One region of the Paraoerskovia marina genome, then DNA from elsewhere that is predicted to be linked to it. Evidence: predicted binding sites of a transcription regulator. Region 1 holds the regulator's gene; each other region holds the start of a gene.

Region 1 (5,164 bases):
TCGACGACGGAGCGGAGCGTGTGGCGTACGTCGACCTGGACGCCCATCACGGCGACGGGGTCGAGACGGCGTTCTGGAACGACCCGCGCGTCCTGACCGTCTCGGTGCACCAGAGCCCCGCGACGCTCTTCCCGGGCACCGGGTTCGCCACGGACACGGGCGGGCCGCAGGCGCCCGGCAGTGCGGTGAACATCGCGCTTCCGTCGCGCACCACCGGGGCGGAGTGGCTCCGGGCCGTCGACGCCGTCGTGCCGGAGGTGCTGCGCGCCTTCGAGCCGCAGGCGGTGGTGAGCCAGCACGGCTGCGACTCCCACTCGCTCGACCCCCTCTCGGACATGCGCGTCTCGGTGCGCGCCCAGGCGCAGGCGGCTCGGTGGATCCACGACCTGACGCACGAGCTCTGCGACGGCCGCTGGGTCGCGCTGGGCGGCGGCGGGTACGCGGTCGTCGAGGTCGTGCCGTTCGCGTGGGCGCACGTGCTGGGGATCGCGGCGCACCGGCCGATTCCCGACGGGACCCCCGTCCCGGACGCCTGGCGCGAGCGGGTCCGCGACCTTGCCGAGCTCGAACCGCCCGAGGTCTTCGAGGCCGCGGACGTCGAGTACGCGGCCTGGGACGACGGGTTCGACCCCGACCTCGGGATCGACCGGGCCATCCAGGCGACCCGCAAGGCCGCGTTCCCTCTGCTGGGGATCCACGACCCGTTCTGACGTGGATTTCCGGGGTGCCACTGCAGAGAGTAGGATGGCTGGTGGACTTCAATCGGTCGCGCATGCGTGACCGGGATCCACGAACCCGGTCAACATCCGACCGAACGCCGACGAGTATTGCGAGGAACCTATGGGCTCCGTCATCAAGAAGCGCCGTAAGCGCATGGCGAAGAAGAAGCACCGCAAGTTGCTTCGTAAGACGCGCCACCAGCGCCGCAACAAGAAGTAGCACTCGCTGCACGCATCGAGCCCGGCCCCGTCAGGGACCGGGCTCGTCGCCGTCTCGGGGGTTCTTTGCCGGTCGGCGCCTCAGCGCTGGACGGTGCGCTTGATCGACCGGGCCACGAGCGCCGCCGCCCAGACGGCACCGGCCCAGCTCAGCGTCGCGGCACCGCGACGCGCGGCACGGTTGCGGCGGCCGCGGAACTCGCGGACGGGCCAGCCGACCCGGGCCGCGTGCCGGCGCAGGCGTGCGTCCGGGTTGATCGCGCACGGGTTGCCGACGGTCTCCATCATCGAGACGTCGTTGAGCGAGTCGCCGTAGGCGGACGAGGCCGCGAGGTCGATACCCCGCTGCTCGGCCAGTGCCCGCACGCCGGCGGCCTTGGCCTTGCCGTGCATCATGTCGCCGACCATGCGGCCCGTGTAGACGCCGTCGACCGTCTCGGCGACCGACCCGAGAGCGCCGGTCCCGCCGAGGCGGCGGCTGATCAGCGTGCCGATCTCCGCGGGCGTCGCCGAGACCAGCCAGACCTCGTGCCCGGCCTCGATGTGCTCGTTGAGCAGACGTTGGGTGCCCGGGTAGATCCGCAGCTCCAGGACCTGGTCGTAGACCTCCTCGCCGATCGCGACGATCTCGGAGACCGTGTGCCCCGCGACGATCGACAGCGCGTGCGAGCGGACCGTGTCGATCTGCTTCTTGTTCTCGCCGAACGTCAGGTACCGCGCGTTGTGGACCACCAGGCGCAGCAGGTCGCGGATGCCGAAGAACTCCCTGCGGTACAGGGCATGCGCGAGGTGTGCGGCCGACGCCCCCCGGATGATCGTGTTGTCGATGTCGAAGAACGCGGCCACGACGCCGTCGTTCGCCCCGTCGTCGTCGGCGGTGGGGTTCTGGTCGAGGGGATCGGGGTCCTCCGGTCCAACGTCGTGCGGCATGGTCCCCACTCTAGTGGCGTAGAGCACTCGGTCGTCGAACAGGCGACTATCCTGGGAAGGTGACGGAGAATGCTGCCCGGGTCGTCCTCTACGGGCGAGACGGGTGTCATCTCTGCGAGGTCGCGCGCGACGTCGTCGCCGACGTGTGCGCGCGGACTGACACCCGGTGGGTCGAGACCGACGTGGACACGGACCCTGCGCTCGCCGACGAGCACGGGGAGTTCGTGCCGGTGGTCACCGTGGACGGTGTTCGTCGAGCCGTCTACACCGTGGACCCCGTTCGACTGGAGAAGGCCCTGCGTCGCGGACAGCCGGGCGGAACCGATGATCGTCGAGGAGTGACGCAGTGAGCCCCACCGGAAAGAACGCCGACCCCACCGGGAACCAGGTTCCCGCGGCGACCGTCGCGCGCCTGCCGACCTACCTGCGTGCTCTGCACCTGCTGATCGAGCGCGGGGTCGGGACGTCGTCGTCCTCCGGCCTCGCCGAGCTGTCCGGCGTGAGCTCGGCACAGCTGCGCAAGGACCTGTCCTTCCTCGGCTCCTTCGGCACCCGCGGGGTGGGGTACAACGTCGAGGCGCTCGCGGAGTCGATGAACCGGGTGCTCGGTCTCGCCACCGAGCACCGCGTGATGATCGTCGGGATGGGAAACCTGGGCCAGGCGCTCGCGGACTACCGCGGGTACGACTCGCGCGGCTTCAAGGTCGTGGCCCTGCTCGACAACAACGACGGGGTGATCGGCAAGGACGTCCGCGGGATCGTCGTCGAGGCGATGGCCGACATCGATGCCGTGGTCGAGCGCGAGCGGGTGTCGTTCGCGATCGTGGCGACCCCGGCGCGGTCGGCGCAGGACGCGGTGGACGCGATCGTCCAGGCCGGCGTCCGCGGGATCCTCTCCTTCGCCCCGATCTCGCTCCAGGTGCCCGACGACGTCGACGTGCAGGCGGTCGACGTGGGTTCCGAGCTGCAGATCCTTGCGTTCCACAAGCAGGCCCGTGAGATGGGAATGGCCTGACGGCCGGTCCGCAGGAGAGCGGAACCGTGGCCGTCAGGCCATGACCGGGGTGGTCGCCCGGGCGGGCGACCGTCCTCAGGAGGCGGTGATCGCCGAGACGTCGAGCGTGATCGTGATCTTGTCGCCGATGAGCACGCCGCCGGCCTCGAGCGGTGCGTTCCAGGTCAGCCCGAAGTCCTTGCGCGAGATCTTGGTCGAGGCCTCGAAGCCCACACGGGGGTTGCCGAACGGGTCGGTCGCGGCACCGGAGAACTCGGTCTCGAGGGTGACGGGCCGCGTCGTGCCGTTGATCGTCAGGTCGCCCTCGATGACGTAGTCGTCCCCGTCGGCGCGGACGGAGGTCGAGGTGAACGTCCAGGTCGGGTTCGACTCGGCGTCCCAGAAGTCGGCCGAGCGCAGGTGCCCGTCGCGGCCCTCGTCGCCGGTGCTGACCGACGCGGCGTCGAGCGTCGCGGTCACGCTCGACGACTCCAGGTCCTCGCCGACCGTGATGGTGCCGGCGCTGATCGCGATGCTTCCGCGGACCTTGGAGATCCCGGCGTGGCGGACGACGAACGCGGCCTGCGAGTGCGAGGCGTCGATGGCGTGGGTGCCGGCGGTGAGGCCGGTGGGCAGTGCGGTCATGGGGTGCTCCTTCGAGAAGTAGTTGAATGTTCAATCAAAGCGTACCGTGGGAACCCGAGGAAGTCACGGTCTATTCCCGCGGTCGCGAGACAGATCGCCTCGAGGCTGTGGACGGCCCGGGCGCAAGTGTTCGTAGCCTGATAGAAAATGTGTTCCGACCAAGGGGGAGCAGGGATGCCTGAAGAGACGACGGGTGAGCCGCGCTGGCTCGATGCGGACCAGCAGGTCCAGTGGCGCCGCTACATCGAGGGTGCCTCGCGGCTGAGCGAGGCCCTGGCCCGGTGGCACGACGAGCACCTGAGCGTCTCCCTCAGCGAGTACGAGGTCCTCGTCCGCCTCTCGGAGTCCCCGGGACACTCGATGCGGATGTCGCGCCTGGCCGACGGGCTCGCGTACTCGCGCAGCCGGGTCACGCACACGGTGCGGCGGCTCGAGGCGAAGGGATTCGTCGCCCGCTCCGAGGCGGAGGGCGACCGTCGTGGGATCGAATGCACGCTGACACCCAACGGGTTCGAGACCCTCGAGCAGGAGGCCCCGATCCACGTCGAGGGGGTCCGTCGGTACATGGTCGACGCCCTCGACGACGCCGAGCTCGAGAGCCTCGGCCGGGCGATGGCCTCCATCGCCCGGGCGTGCCGCGAGGACGAGTAGCGGGCCGCCGTCTGGGAGACTGGGCGCATGGTCACCACGACGGTCCACCTCATGCGTCACGGCGAGGTGCACAACCCAGACGGAATCCTCTACGGCCGTATCCCCGGCTACCATCTCTCGGAGCGTGGGCACGAGATGGCACGGCGCGTCGCCTCACACCTTGCTGACCCCGAGGCGGGCCGCGACATCACCGCGGTGATCGCCTCGCCGCTGCAGCGCGCGCAGCAGACCGCGACGCCGATCGCCGGGGCGCTCGGGCTCGAGCTCGGCACCGACGAGCGCCTCATCGAGGCGGGCAACCACTTCGAGGGCATGACGTTCGGCGTCGGGGACGGCTCCCTGAAGCACCCGGAGCACTGGCGCTACCTGTGGAACCCGATGCGGCCGTCGTGGGGCGAGCCGTACAAGGATCAGGTGGCCCGGATGGCGGCGGCCGTGCGGTCCGCACGCGACGCCAACGCCGGCCACGAGGTCGTGCTGGTCTCGCACCAGCTGCCGGTGTGGATCACTCGGCTGAGCCTCGAGGGCCGTCGGCTCTGGCACGACCCGCGCAAGCGGCAGTGCTCGCTCGCCTCGCTGACGTCGCTGCGATTCGAGGACGACCGGTTCGTCGGGCTGAGCTACACCGAGCCGGTCGCCGACCTCCTCCCTGGCGCGGCCACCACCCCCGGCGCCTGAGGCGTTCACAGGTTCGGTTCAGGATCGTCATGGAAACTCCAGGCATGCCCCTCGTTCGACGTTCGCCGCTGGCGCGCGCCCGTGTCCTGGCCGCGCTCGTCCTGCCGGCCCTGGTGCTGGCGGGCTGCGCCCAGGACTCCGGGTCGACCGGGACCGCGGATGCCCTCGACCAGGGGTACGTCTCGGGGGACGGGTCCGTGCGGGCCTGGGAGCCCGACGAGCGCAGCGAGCCGGTGACGATCACGGGCACCGACTACGACGGCAATGCGGTCGACACGAGCGACTACCTCGGCCAGGTCGTGCTCCTCAACACCTGGTACGCGGGGTG
Region 2 (5,164 bases), 1.3 Mb from region 1:
CGCCGGGGTCGGCTGCGCCTCCTCGGTCGTCGCGGCCGAACCCTTGCGGGCCTCGCGGACCGCCACCCGCGACGTCCCGTCGTACGCCGCGACGAGGATGTCTTTGATGTCCTCGAGCAGCGGGATGCGCGGGTTCGCCGGGGCGCACTGGTCCTCGAACGACCGCAGGGACAGCATGTCGAGGTTCGACTTGAACGCCTTCTCGTCGACACCCTGCTCGCGGAAGCTCGCCTCGATCCCCACCTTCGAGCGCAGCACCTCCACCGCCCGGGCGTAGGACTCGACCGCCTCGTCCGGCGTGGACGCTGGCAGGCCGAGGTGGCGGGCGATCTCCTGGTAGCGCTCCGGCGCGACGTACCGCTCGGCCTTGGGCCAGCTCGTGGCCTTCGCCGGGATCTCGCCGTTGTAGCGGATCACGTGCGGCAGAAGGACGGCGTTGGTCCGCCCGTGCACGAGGTTGTACGTCGACCCGACGGTGTGCGCCATGGCGTGCACCATCCCGAGCATCGCGTTGGCGAACGCCATCCCGGCGATCGTCGCGGCGTTGTGCATCTTCTCGCGGGCGAGCGTGGCGTCACCGCCGACCGTCACCGACGTCTCGATGTGCTCGAAGACCATCTTGATGGCCTGCAGGCACAGGCCGTCGGTGAAGTCGTTGGCGTAGACGGAGACGAACGCCTCGGTCGCGTGCGTCAGGGCGTCGAAGCCGGAGTCCGCGGCGAGCTTGGCCGGCATGGTCTGCGTCAGCACGGGGTCGATGATGGCCACCGACGGCGTGAGCGCGTAGTCCGCCAGCGGGTACTTGAAGCCGGTGGCCGGGTCGGAGATCACCGCGAACGGCGTCACCTCGGAGCCGGTGCCCGACGACGTCGGGATGCACACGAGCTGGGCACGGTCGCCGAGCGGCGGGAACTTGAAGGCGCGCTTGCGCACGTCGAAGAACTTCTCGCGGGTGTCGGCGAAGTCGATCTCGGGGTGCTCGTAGAGCAGCCACATGACCTTGGCGGCGTCCATGGGCGACCCGCCACCGACGGCCACGATCGTGTCGGGCTGGAAGTGGCGCATGGCCTCGGCGCCCTTGGTGACCGTCCCGACCGTCGGCTCCGGCTCGATGTCGTCGATGATCTGGATCGACACCTTCTCGGACCGTGCGGCCAGCTGCCGGAGCACCTTGTCGACGACGCCGATCTGGGTCATCACCGCGTCGGTGACGATCGTGACCTTGTGGACGTCGCGCATGTCCGAGAGGTACTTGATCGAGTTCGGCTCGAAGTAGGTCTTGCCGGGGACCTTGAACCACTGCATGTTGTTGTTGCGGCGCGCGACGCGCTTGACGTTGATGAGGTTCACCGCCGAGACGTTGTTGGAGACGGAGTTGCGTCCGTACGAGCCGCAGCCGAGCGTCAGCGACGGGATCAGGGCGTTGTAGATGTCGCCGATGCCGCCGAGCGCCGACGGCTGGTTCCACAGCACGCGGACGGCCTTGACGCGGTGGCCGAACTCCTCGACGAGCTCCTGGTCGCTCGTGTGGATGGCCGCGGAGTGACCCAGTCCGTCGAACTCGACCATCTGCTCGGCCAGGGTGATGCCCTCCTCGCGGGAGTGCGAGCGCAGCACCGCGAGCACCGGCGCCAGCTTTTCGCGCGACAGCGGCTCCTGCGGGCCGACGCCGTCGATCTCGGCCAGCAGCAGCGACGTCCCCTCGGGGACGGAGAACCCGGCCTGGGCGGCGATCCACTCGGCGGACTGCCCGACGACCGACGCGTTGAGCTTGGCGTCGCCGCAGTTGGAGCCGGTGGCCTCGACGCCGAAGATGAACTTCTCGAGGAGCGCCTTCTCGGCGGCGGTGGTCCGGTAGGCGTGCAGGCGCGCGAACCCGGCCATCGCCTCGTCGTAGATCGCGTCGTCCAGGATCGCGGCCTGCTCGGAGGCGCAGACCATGCCGTTGTCGAACGACTTCGAGATCACGAGGTCGTGCACGGCCCGGCCGACGTCGGCGGTCCGCTCGACCCAGGCCGGGACGTTGCCCGCGCCGACGCCGAGCGCCGGCTTGCCGGCCGAGTACGCGGCACGGACCATCGCGTTGCCGCCGGTCGCGAGGATGAGCGAGACGCCGTCGTGGTTCATCAGCGCGCCCGTGGCGTCGATCGAGGGGTGCTCGACCCACTGGATGCAGTCCACCGGAGCTCCGGCGGCGACGGCGGCGTCGCGGACGACACGCGCGGCGGCGACCGAGCACTCCTGGGCGGCCGGGTGGAAGGCGAAGACGATCGGGTTCCGGGTCTTGAGGGCGATCAGCGCCTTGAAGATCGCCGTCGAGGTGGGGTTCGTGACCGGCGTGATGCCCGCGACGACCCCGACGGGCTCCGCGATCTCGACGATGCCGTTGACCTCGTCGCGGCCGATGACGCCGACGGTCTTGAGGTTCGCCATGGAGTGGGGCACGTGCTCGCAGGCGAAGATGTTCTTGGTCGCCTTGTCCTCGAAGACTCCGCGCCGGGTCTCGGCGACGGCCTGGAGCGCGAGCGACCCGTGCTCGTGCAGTGCGGCGATCGACGCCTTGGTGACGATGTGGTCGATCTGCTCCTGCGTGAACGAGCCGTAGTCGGCGAGCGCCTTGAGCCCGTTCGCGACGAGGACGTCGATCTCCGTCCCGGCGACGGTCTCGGGTGTCTTGCTACGTGCGGCCATCTGTCGGTTCCCCTCCTACGCGGCGGCGGCCCGCCGTCCGGACGAACGGCTCGTGGGGCCAGCCGCTTCGCTATGTGAATACTTTCACGAGCGACACGAGAATGGCACCCTTCCGGGCTGTCACGTCGATCACATCGCCCCACATAGGGTGGTGCCATGCCCCTCGACGCCTCGTCCCCCGACCCTTACGCGTGGCTCGAGGAGGTGGACGGGCCCGCGGCCCTCGACTGGGTCGCCGCGCGCAACCGGGTCACGACGACGGACGTCGCCTCGACGTCGCGGTTCCGCGAGACGGAGCGCGCCGTCCGCGAGGTGCTCGACTCGGACGACAAGATCCCTGGGGTGTCGAAGATCGGCGACCTCTACTACAACTTCTGGCGCGACGCGGCCCACCCCCGCGGACTGTGGCGCCGCACCACGCTGGACTCGTACCGCACGGAACACCCCGACTGGGAGACCGTGCTCGACCTCGACGCGCTCAGCGAGGCGGAGGGCACCAGCTGGGTGTGGCACGGCGCGAGCATCCTGCGCCCCGACTGCGCTCGCGCCCTGGTCGCGCTCTCCCCCGGCGGGTCCGACGCCGACGTCACCCGCGAGTTCGACCTCGTCGACCTCCGGTTCGTACCGGCCGACGAGGGCGGGTTCGTCCGCGAGCAGGCCAAGGGGTCGTTGGGCTGGATCGACGAGGACCACGTCTTCGCAGCCACCGACCGCGGACCCGGCACGACGACGACGTCCGGCTACCCCCGGACCGTCGTGCGCTGGACGCGGGGCACGCCGTTCGCCGAGGCCGAGCTCGTCTACGCCGGCGACGAGGACGACCTCTCGGTGGGTGCCGGACACTCCCGCACGCCCGGCTTCGAACGGGACGTCGTCCACCGGGCCCGCACGTTCTACACGTCCGAGACCTACCTGCTGCGCGACGGCGACCTGACCATGATCGACGTCCCCCCGTCGGCCGAGGTCGGCTTCCACCGCGAGTGGCTGGTGATCGACCTGCGCGAGGACTGGACCGTCGGGGGCAGGACGTTCCCGGCAGGGTCGCTGCTCGACGTCGACCTCGAGACCTTCCTCGACGGCGGTCGCGAGCTGACCGCACTGTTCACCCCGGGCCCGACGACGTCGCTGGCCGGGGCGACGTGGACGCGCCACCACCTCGTCCTCACGACGCTCGACGACGTCAAGGACCGCCTGGAGGTCCTGACCCCGCCCCCGCCGGACGCGGCCGCCGGCACGCCGTGGACGCGCGCGCCGTTCGACGCCCTGCCCGCGCTCGGCACGGTCTCCGCCCGGGCGGTGGACCGCGAGGAGAGCGACGACGTCTGGCTCGTCACCACCGACTTCCTCACGCCCTCGACCCTGGCGACGGCCGCCGTCGGACCCGGCGGCGCCTCCGCTCCCGAACCGCTCAAGCAGAGCCCGGCCTACTTCGAGACCGACGGGCTCCTCAGCGAGCAGCACTTCGCGACGTCGGACGACGGCACCCGCGTGCCCTACTTCGTCGTCCGTCCGAGAGACCTCGTGCTCGACGGCACCGCGCCCACGCTCCTCTCCGGGTACGGCGGCTTCGAGATCTCCCAGCTGCCTGCGTACTCGGGGACCGTCGGTCGGGCCTGGCTCTCGCGCGGCGGCGTCCACGTCGTCGCCAACATCCGCGGTGGCGGCGAGTACGGGCCCGGCTGGCACCAGGCGGCGCTGCGCGAGAACAGGCACCGCGCGTTCGACGACTTCGCGGCCGTCGCGCGCGATCTCGCAGCCCGTCGGATCACGAGCGCACCGCACCTCGGCGCCCGGGGCGGGTCCAACGGCGGCCTCCTGGTCGGCAACATGCTCACGCGCCACCCCGACCTCTTCGGCGCGCTCGCGATCGCCGTCCCGCTGCTCGACATGAAGCGGTACTCGCACCTGCTCGCCGGCGCGTCCTGGATCGCCGAGTACGGCGACCCCGACGTCCCGGCGGACTGGGAGTTCCTGCAGGACTTCTCGCCCTACCACCGGTTCGACCGGGACCGGACCTACCCCCCGGTCCTGTTCACGACGTCGACGAAGGACGACCGCGTCCACCCCGCGCACGCACGCAAGATGGCCGCGATGATGCTCGACGCCGGCAAGGACGTCACCTACTACGAGAACGTCGAGGGCGGTCACGGCGGCGCCGCCGACAACAGCCAGGCCGCGTTCATGGCCGCCGTCCAGTACGAGTACCTGTGGGACCACCTCGCCGCGACGGACGACTAGAGCTCCAGCCCGACGGACCGTCCGGCTCAGGCGGAGGCGCGCTCCGCGAGGACGGCCGCCGCCCGGCCGAGGTTCCCCGTGACGGCACGGGCCTGGTCGAGGGACCCGCGGGCGACCACGTCGCCCGACTCGACGAGCGTGACGCCGTCGAGCCCCACGACCGGGAGCCCGACCCGCCGCCACGGCACCGCCACCGCGTCGGCGAGCGCGACGACGTCCGGCCCGGAGCACTGGG
Region 3 (5,164 bases), 980 kb from region 1:
CGACGGCGACGGGCGAGGGCTCGGCCCACCACGCCAGCACCGGGGTGACGCGGTGGTTCGAGACGGGGAGGGGGAGTGCGCCCAGCGGGCCCAGCACCTCGACCCCGGCAGGGTCGAGGCCGGTCTCCTCGACCGCCTCGCGCATCGCGGCGTCGAGCACCGAGTCGTCCTCGGGGTCGACCCGCCCGCCGGGGAAGGCGACCTGCCCGGGGTGGCTGCCGAGCGTCGTGGCCCGTGCCAGGAGGAGCACGTCCAGCTCGGCGGCCACGGCCTGCGAGCGGTGCTCGGCCGGGACGTGGTCCAGGGCCCCGAACAGGACGAGGACGGCCGCCTCACGGGCCGTGGCGTCCAGGCGTCCGACGGCGAGCCGCCACGGGCGAGGCCAGGCCCCGCCGTCGTCGGTCAGGTGAGCGAGCTCGTCCCGGGCCCGGCCGAGCGGTCGAGAGGCGCTCACCAGCCGGCGGGCAGCGGACGCCCCTCCTCGTACCCGGCCGCCGACTGGATGCCGACGACGGCGCGTTCGGCGAACTCCGGCAGGCTCGTGGCCCCCGCGTAGGTGCAGGAGCTCCGGAGTCCGGAGGTGATCTCGTCGATCAGGTCCTCGACGCCGGGACGCTGCGGGTCGAGGTACATCCGGGAGGAGCTGATGCCCTCCTCGTACAGGCCCTTGCGGGCACGGTCGAACGCTGATCCGCCGGCCGTCCGCGCGGCGACAGCCCGGGCCGAGGCCATCCCGAAGCTCTCCTTGTAGCGACGCCCGGTGCCGTCGTCGTGCAGGTCGCCCGGCGACTCGAACGTCCCCGCGAACCACGACCCGATCATCACCTGCGAGGCTCCTGCGGCCAGGGCGAGCGCGACGTCGCGCGGGTGTCGGACCCCGCCGTCGGCCCACACGTGCTTGCCCAGCTCGCGGGCGGCGGCGGCGCACTCGAGCACCGCCGAGAACTGTGGCCGCCCGACCGCCGTCATCATGCGCGTCGTGCACATCGCCCCGGGGCCGACCCCGACCTTGACGATGTCTGCGCCCGCGGCGACGAGGTCCCGGACGCCGTCGGCGGTGACGACGTTGCCTGCGGCGATCGGCACGGTCGGCTCGAGCGCCCGGACGGCGGCGAGCGCCTCGAGCATCTTGGTCTGGTGGCCGTGCGCGGTGTCGACGACGAGGACGTCGACGCCGGCCCGCAGGAGGTCGGCGGCCTTGGTGGCGACGTCGCCGTTGATCCCGACGGCGGCGCCGATGCGCAGACGGCCGGAGTCGTCGAGGGCGGGGGAGTAGATGCTGGACCGCAGCGCGCCCTTGCGCGTGAGGATGCCGACGAGGGCACCGTCCCGGACGACGGGTGCGACGTGGACCCGTGCGGTGTGCAGCTGCTCGAACGCGCGACGGAGCCCGTCGGTGCCGTCGAGGTCGGCGGCGTCTACGACGACGCTTGCGTCCGACATCACCGCGTGGACCTGGGTGAAGCGGTCGACACCCTCGCAGTCGCCGCCGGTGACGATCCCGAGGACCTGCTCGTCCTCCACGACGACGGCGGCCCCGTGCGCCCGCTTGCCGAGCAGCGTCAGGGCCGTGTGCACGGTGTCGTGGGGGCCGACCGTCACCGCCGTGTCGACCACCGGGTCCTTGGCCTTGACCGAGGCGACGACGTCCGCGACCACGTCGGTCGGCACGTCCTGCGGGATGATCGCGATCCCGCCGCGTCGTGCCACGGTCTCTGCCATCCGACGCCCGGCGACCGCCGTCATGTTCGCGACGACGAGCGGGAGGGTGGTCCCCGTGCCGTCGTCCGTCGCGAGGTCGACGTCGAACCGTGAGGTGACCTCGGAGCGGGACGGAACCATGAACACGTCGCCGTAGGTGAGGTCCGTCGTGGGGTGCTGATCGGAGAGGAAGTGCATACCCTGAGTCTACGGTGGTGGTCTGTGACACTGCGCACATGCCACGGCGGTGTCACCATCGGGCCGGTCGACCGCCTATGGTGGTCCGGCTATGGAGAACGGAGCACCCATGTCGTCAAGTCGCGGGCCACTGCTGGCCGGCATCACGTCGCCGGAGGACGTACGACGCCTCTCGAGCGCCCAGACCGTCCGGCTGTCCCAGGAGATCCGGGACTTCCTCGTCGACTCGGTCTCACGGACCGGGGGACACCTGGGGCCCAACCTCGGCGTCGTCGAGATGACGGTCGCGATGCACCGTGTCTTCCGCTCGCCGACCGACACCTTCGTCTTCGACACGGGCCACCAGTCCTACGTGCACAAGCTGTTGACGGGGCGTCAGGACTTCTCCGAGCTGCGGTCCAAGGACGGGCTGTCGGGCTACCCGAGCCGGGCGGAGTCCGCGCACGACGTCGTCGAGAACTCTCACGCGTCGACCGCGCTGAGCTGGGCCGACGGGATCGCCAAGGCCAACGTCGTGCGTGGTCTGACGGACCGCCATGTCGTCGCCGTCATCGGCGACGGCGCGCTGACGGGCGGCATGGCCTGGGAGGCGCTGAACAACATCGCGGAGTCGCAGGACCGCAGGCTGGTCGTGGTGGTCAACGACAACGGCCGCTCCTACTCGCCCACGATCGGCGGCCTCGCGCACCACCTGGACACCCTGAGGGTCACCCAGGGGTACGAGGCCTTCCTCGGGTGGGGCAAGCGTGCCCTGACCCGTGGCGGCGCGCCCGGCCGCTTCGCCTACGACTGGCTGCACGGGCTCAAGAAGGGCCTCAAGGACGTCGTCGCCCCGCAGGGCATGTTCGAGGACCTCGGGATGAAGTACATCGGTCCTGTCGACGGGCACGACGTCGAGGCGATGGAGCGCGCGCTGCGCGCCGCACGCGCGTTCGGTGAGCCGGTGATCGTCCACGCGATCACCGAGAAGGGCCGCGGGTACAGCCCGGCGGAGCAGGACGTCGCGGACCGGTTCCACGCGGTCGGCAAGATCCACCCGGAGACCGGGCTGCCCGTGGCACCGTCGCGGTTCGGGTGGACGTCGGTCTTCGCCGACGAGATCGTCGAGATCGGGCGCGACCGCAAGGACGTCGTCGCGATCACTGCGGCGATGCTGCACCCCGTGGGCCTGGCTCCGTTCGCCCAGGAGTTCCCCGACCGCACGTTCGACGTCGGGATCGCCGAGCAGCACGCGGCTACCTCCGCGGCGGGAATGGCCTTCGCCGGCCTCCACCCGGTCGTTGCCGTGTACGCGACATTTCTTAACCGAGCCTTTGATCAGGTTTTGCTTGACGTTGCCCTTCACCGGGCGGGTGTGACGTTCGTCCTGGACCGCGCCGGAGTGACCGGGTCGGACGGGGCGAGCCACAACGGCATGTGGGACATGGCGATGCTCCGCATCGTCCCCGGTCTGCGTCTCGCCGCGCCCCGGGACGAGAAGACCCTGCGCACGGCGCTCCGCGAGGCCGTGGACGTCGACGACGCACCGACCGTGGTCCGCTACCCCAAGGGTGCGATCCCCGCGCCGATCGAGGCGGTCGACACGATCGACGGCGTCGACGTGCTCGCACGGCACACGGGCGACCCGGACGCGCCGCGCGTGCTCGTCGTGGGCGTGGGCTCGATGGTGCCCGTCGCCCTCGACGCGGCCTCGTCCCTGGCTCTGCACGGCGTTGCCGCGACGGTCGTCGCCCCGACGTGGGTGCTGCCGGTGCCGCCCGCCGTGGTCAAGCTCGTCCCGGAGCACGACGTCGTCGTCACCGTCGAGGACGGGCTCGTCGACGGCGGGGTGGGTGCGGCGATCGCCCAGAGGTCGGCGGAGGCCGGGGCGGGCTCGAGGTTCGTCCATGCCGGCATCGGACACGAGTTCCTCGACACCGCGGAGCGGTCGGAGATCCTCGACGCACAGCGGATGACGGCCGGTGACGTGGTGCGCGACGTCCTCGGCGCGCTCGGCCGAGCCTGACGCCGCGCGGTGTGATCCGCGTCTATCTCCGACATCACGGAATCTTGACGCGCCTTGTGAATACATTCACGATATCCTAAAGGGGCGACGACGGACCGTCCTCGCCGCACGGAGGAGACACGAATGACGAGCGTTTCGCAGGCTGCGCAGACCACCGGTGACGACGCACCTGTCGCTGCCTGGGCCGGATTCACTCCGGGCCCCTGGTGCGACCAGGTCGACGTCAGGAACTTCATCCAGGAGAACTACACGCCCTACGAGGGCGACGGGACCTTCCTCGCCGGCGCCACCGCCCGGACCACGGGTATCTGGGACCAGCTGAGCGCGATGTTCCCGGCCGAGCGCGAGAAGGGCGTCTACGACGTCTCCTACGACGTGCCCGCCGGCATCACCGCGCACGAGCCCGGCTACATCAACGAGGCCGCGGAGCTCATCGTCGGCCTGCAGACCGACGCCCCCCTGAAGCGCGCCATCATGCCGAACGGCGGATGGCGCATGGTCGAGGGCGCGCTCAACACCTACGGCTACCCGGTGGACCAGAACCTCAAGAAGGTCTTCACCGAGTACCGCAAGACGCACAACCAGGGTGTCTTCGATGTCTACCCGCCGAACGTCCGCGCCGCACGCAGCTCGCACATCATCACGGGGCTGCCCGACGCCTACGGCCGTGGCCGGATCATCGGTGACTACCGCCGCGTCGCGCTCTACGGGGTCGACCAGCTGGTCGCCGCGAAGAAGGTCGACAAGCTCACGCTCGAGACCCAGCCGTTCAGCGAGAAGATCGCCCGCGAGCGCGAGGAGCACTCGGAGCAGATCCGTGCGCTCGGCGAGCTCAAGGAGATGGCGGCCTCGTACGGCTACGACATCTCGGGCCCGGCGACCACCGCCCGTGAGGCCGTGCAGTGGCTCTACTTCGGCTTCCTCGCCGCGGTCAAGGAGCAGAACGGCGCCGCGATGTCGCTCGGGCGCACCTCGACCTTCCTCGACGTGTACATCGAGCGCGACCTCGCGGCCGGCGTCCTCACCGAGGAGCAGGCCCAGGAGATCATGGACGACTTCGTGATCAAGCTGCGCATCGTCCGGTTCCTGCGCACCCCCGAGTACGACGCGCTGTTCTCCGGCGACCCGACGTGGGTCACCGAGACGATCGGCGGCATGGGGGAGGACGGGCGCCCGCTCGTCACCAAGAACTCCTTCCGGATGCTCCAGACCCTCTACAACCTGGGCCCGGCACCCGAGCCGAACATGACCGTCTTCTGG

What was found. Region 1 encodes Rex, which represses fermentation and respiration genes when NADH is low (regulators of the CRP and FNR family bind a similar motif). Its sites were predicted from a motif close to CTTGTGAANNNNTTCACAAG; they were not measured.
Region 2: the regulator Rex is predicted to act here: its motif matches at 2,763-2,782, upstream of adhE (bifunctional acetaldehyde-CoA/alcohol dehydrogenase).
Region 3: the regulator Rex is predicted to act here: its motif matches at 3,958-3,977, upstream of pflB (formate C-acetyltransferase).

What each region holds. Positions count from the first base shown of each region.
Region 1 covers NZ_LT629776.1:2,749,482-2,754,645, reverse strand. Annotated here, with positions in the region: gene BLU20_RS12555 (acetoin utilization protein AcuC) at 1-710, shown strand, start outside; gene BLU20_RS12550 (30S ribosomal protein bS22) at 841-939, shown strand; gene BLU20_RS12545 (HAD family hydrolase) at 1,020-1,868, opposite strand; gene BLU20_RS12540 (glutaredoxin family protein) at 1,928-2,218, shown strand; gene BLU20_RS12535 (redox-sensing transcriptional repressor Rex) at 2,215-2,883, shown strand; gene BLU20_RS12530 (YceI family protein) at 2,959-3,507, opposite strand; gene BLU20_RS12525 (MarR family winged helix-turn-helix transcriptional regulator) at 3,682-4,158, shown strand; gene BLU20_RS12520 (histidine phosphatase family protein) at 4,186-4,836, shown strand; gene BLU20_RS12515 (TlpA family protein disulfide reductase) at 4,881-5,164, shown strand, end outside.
Region 2 covers NZ_LT629776.1:1,419,542-1,424,705, reverse strand. Annotated here, with positions in the region: gene adhE (bifunctional acetaldehyde-CoA/alcohol dehydrogenase) at 1-2,691, opposite strand, end outside; gene BLU20_RS06375 (prolyl oligopeptidase family serine peptidase) at 2,848-4,929, shown strand; gene BLU20_RS06370 (uroporphyrinogen decarboxylase/cobalamine-independent methonine synthase family protein) at 4,956-5,164, opposite strand, start outside.
Region 3 covers NZ_LT629776.1:1,770,171-1,775,334, forward strand. Annotated here, with positions in the region: gene BLU20_RS07895 (NUDIX hydrolase) at 1-454, opposite strand, end outside; gene BLU20_RS07900 (GuaB1 family IMP dehydrogenase-related protein) at 451-1,899, opposite strand; gene dxs (1-deoxy-D-xylulose-5-phosphate synthase) at 2,009-3,904, shown strand; gene pflB (formate C-acetyltransferase) at 4,028-5,164, shown strand, end outside.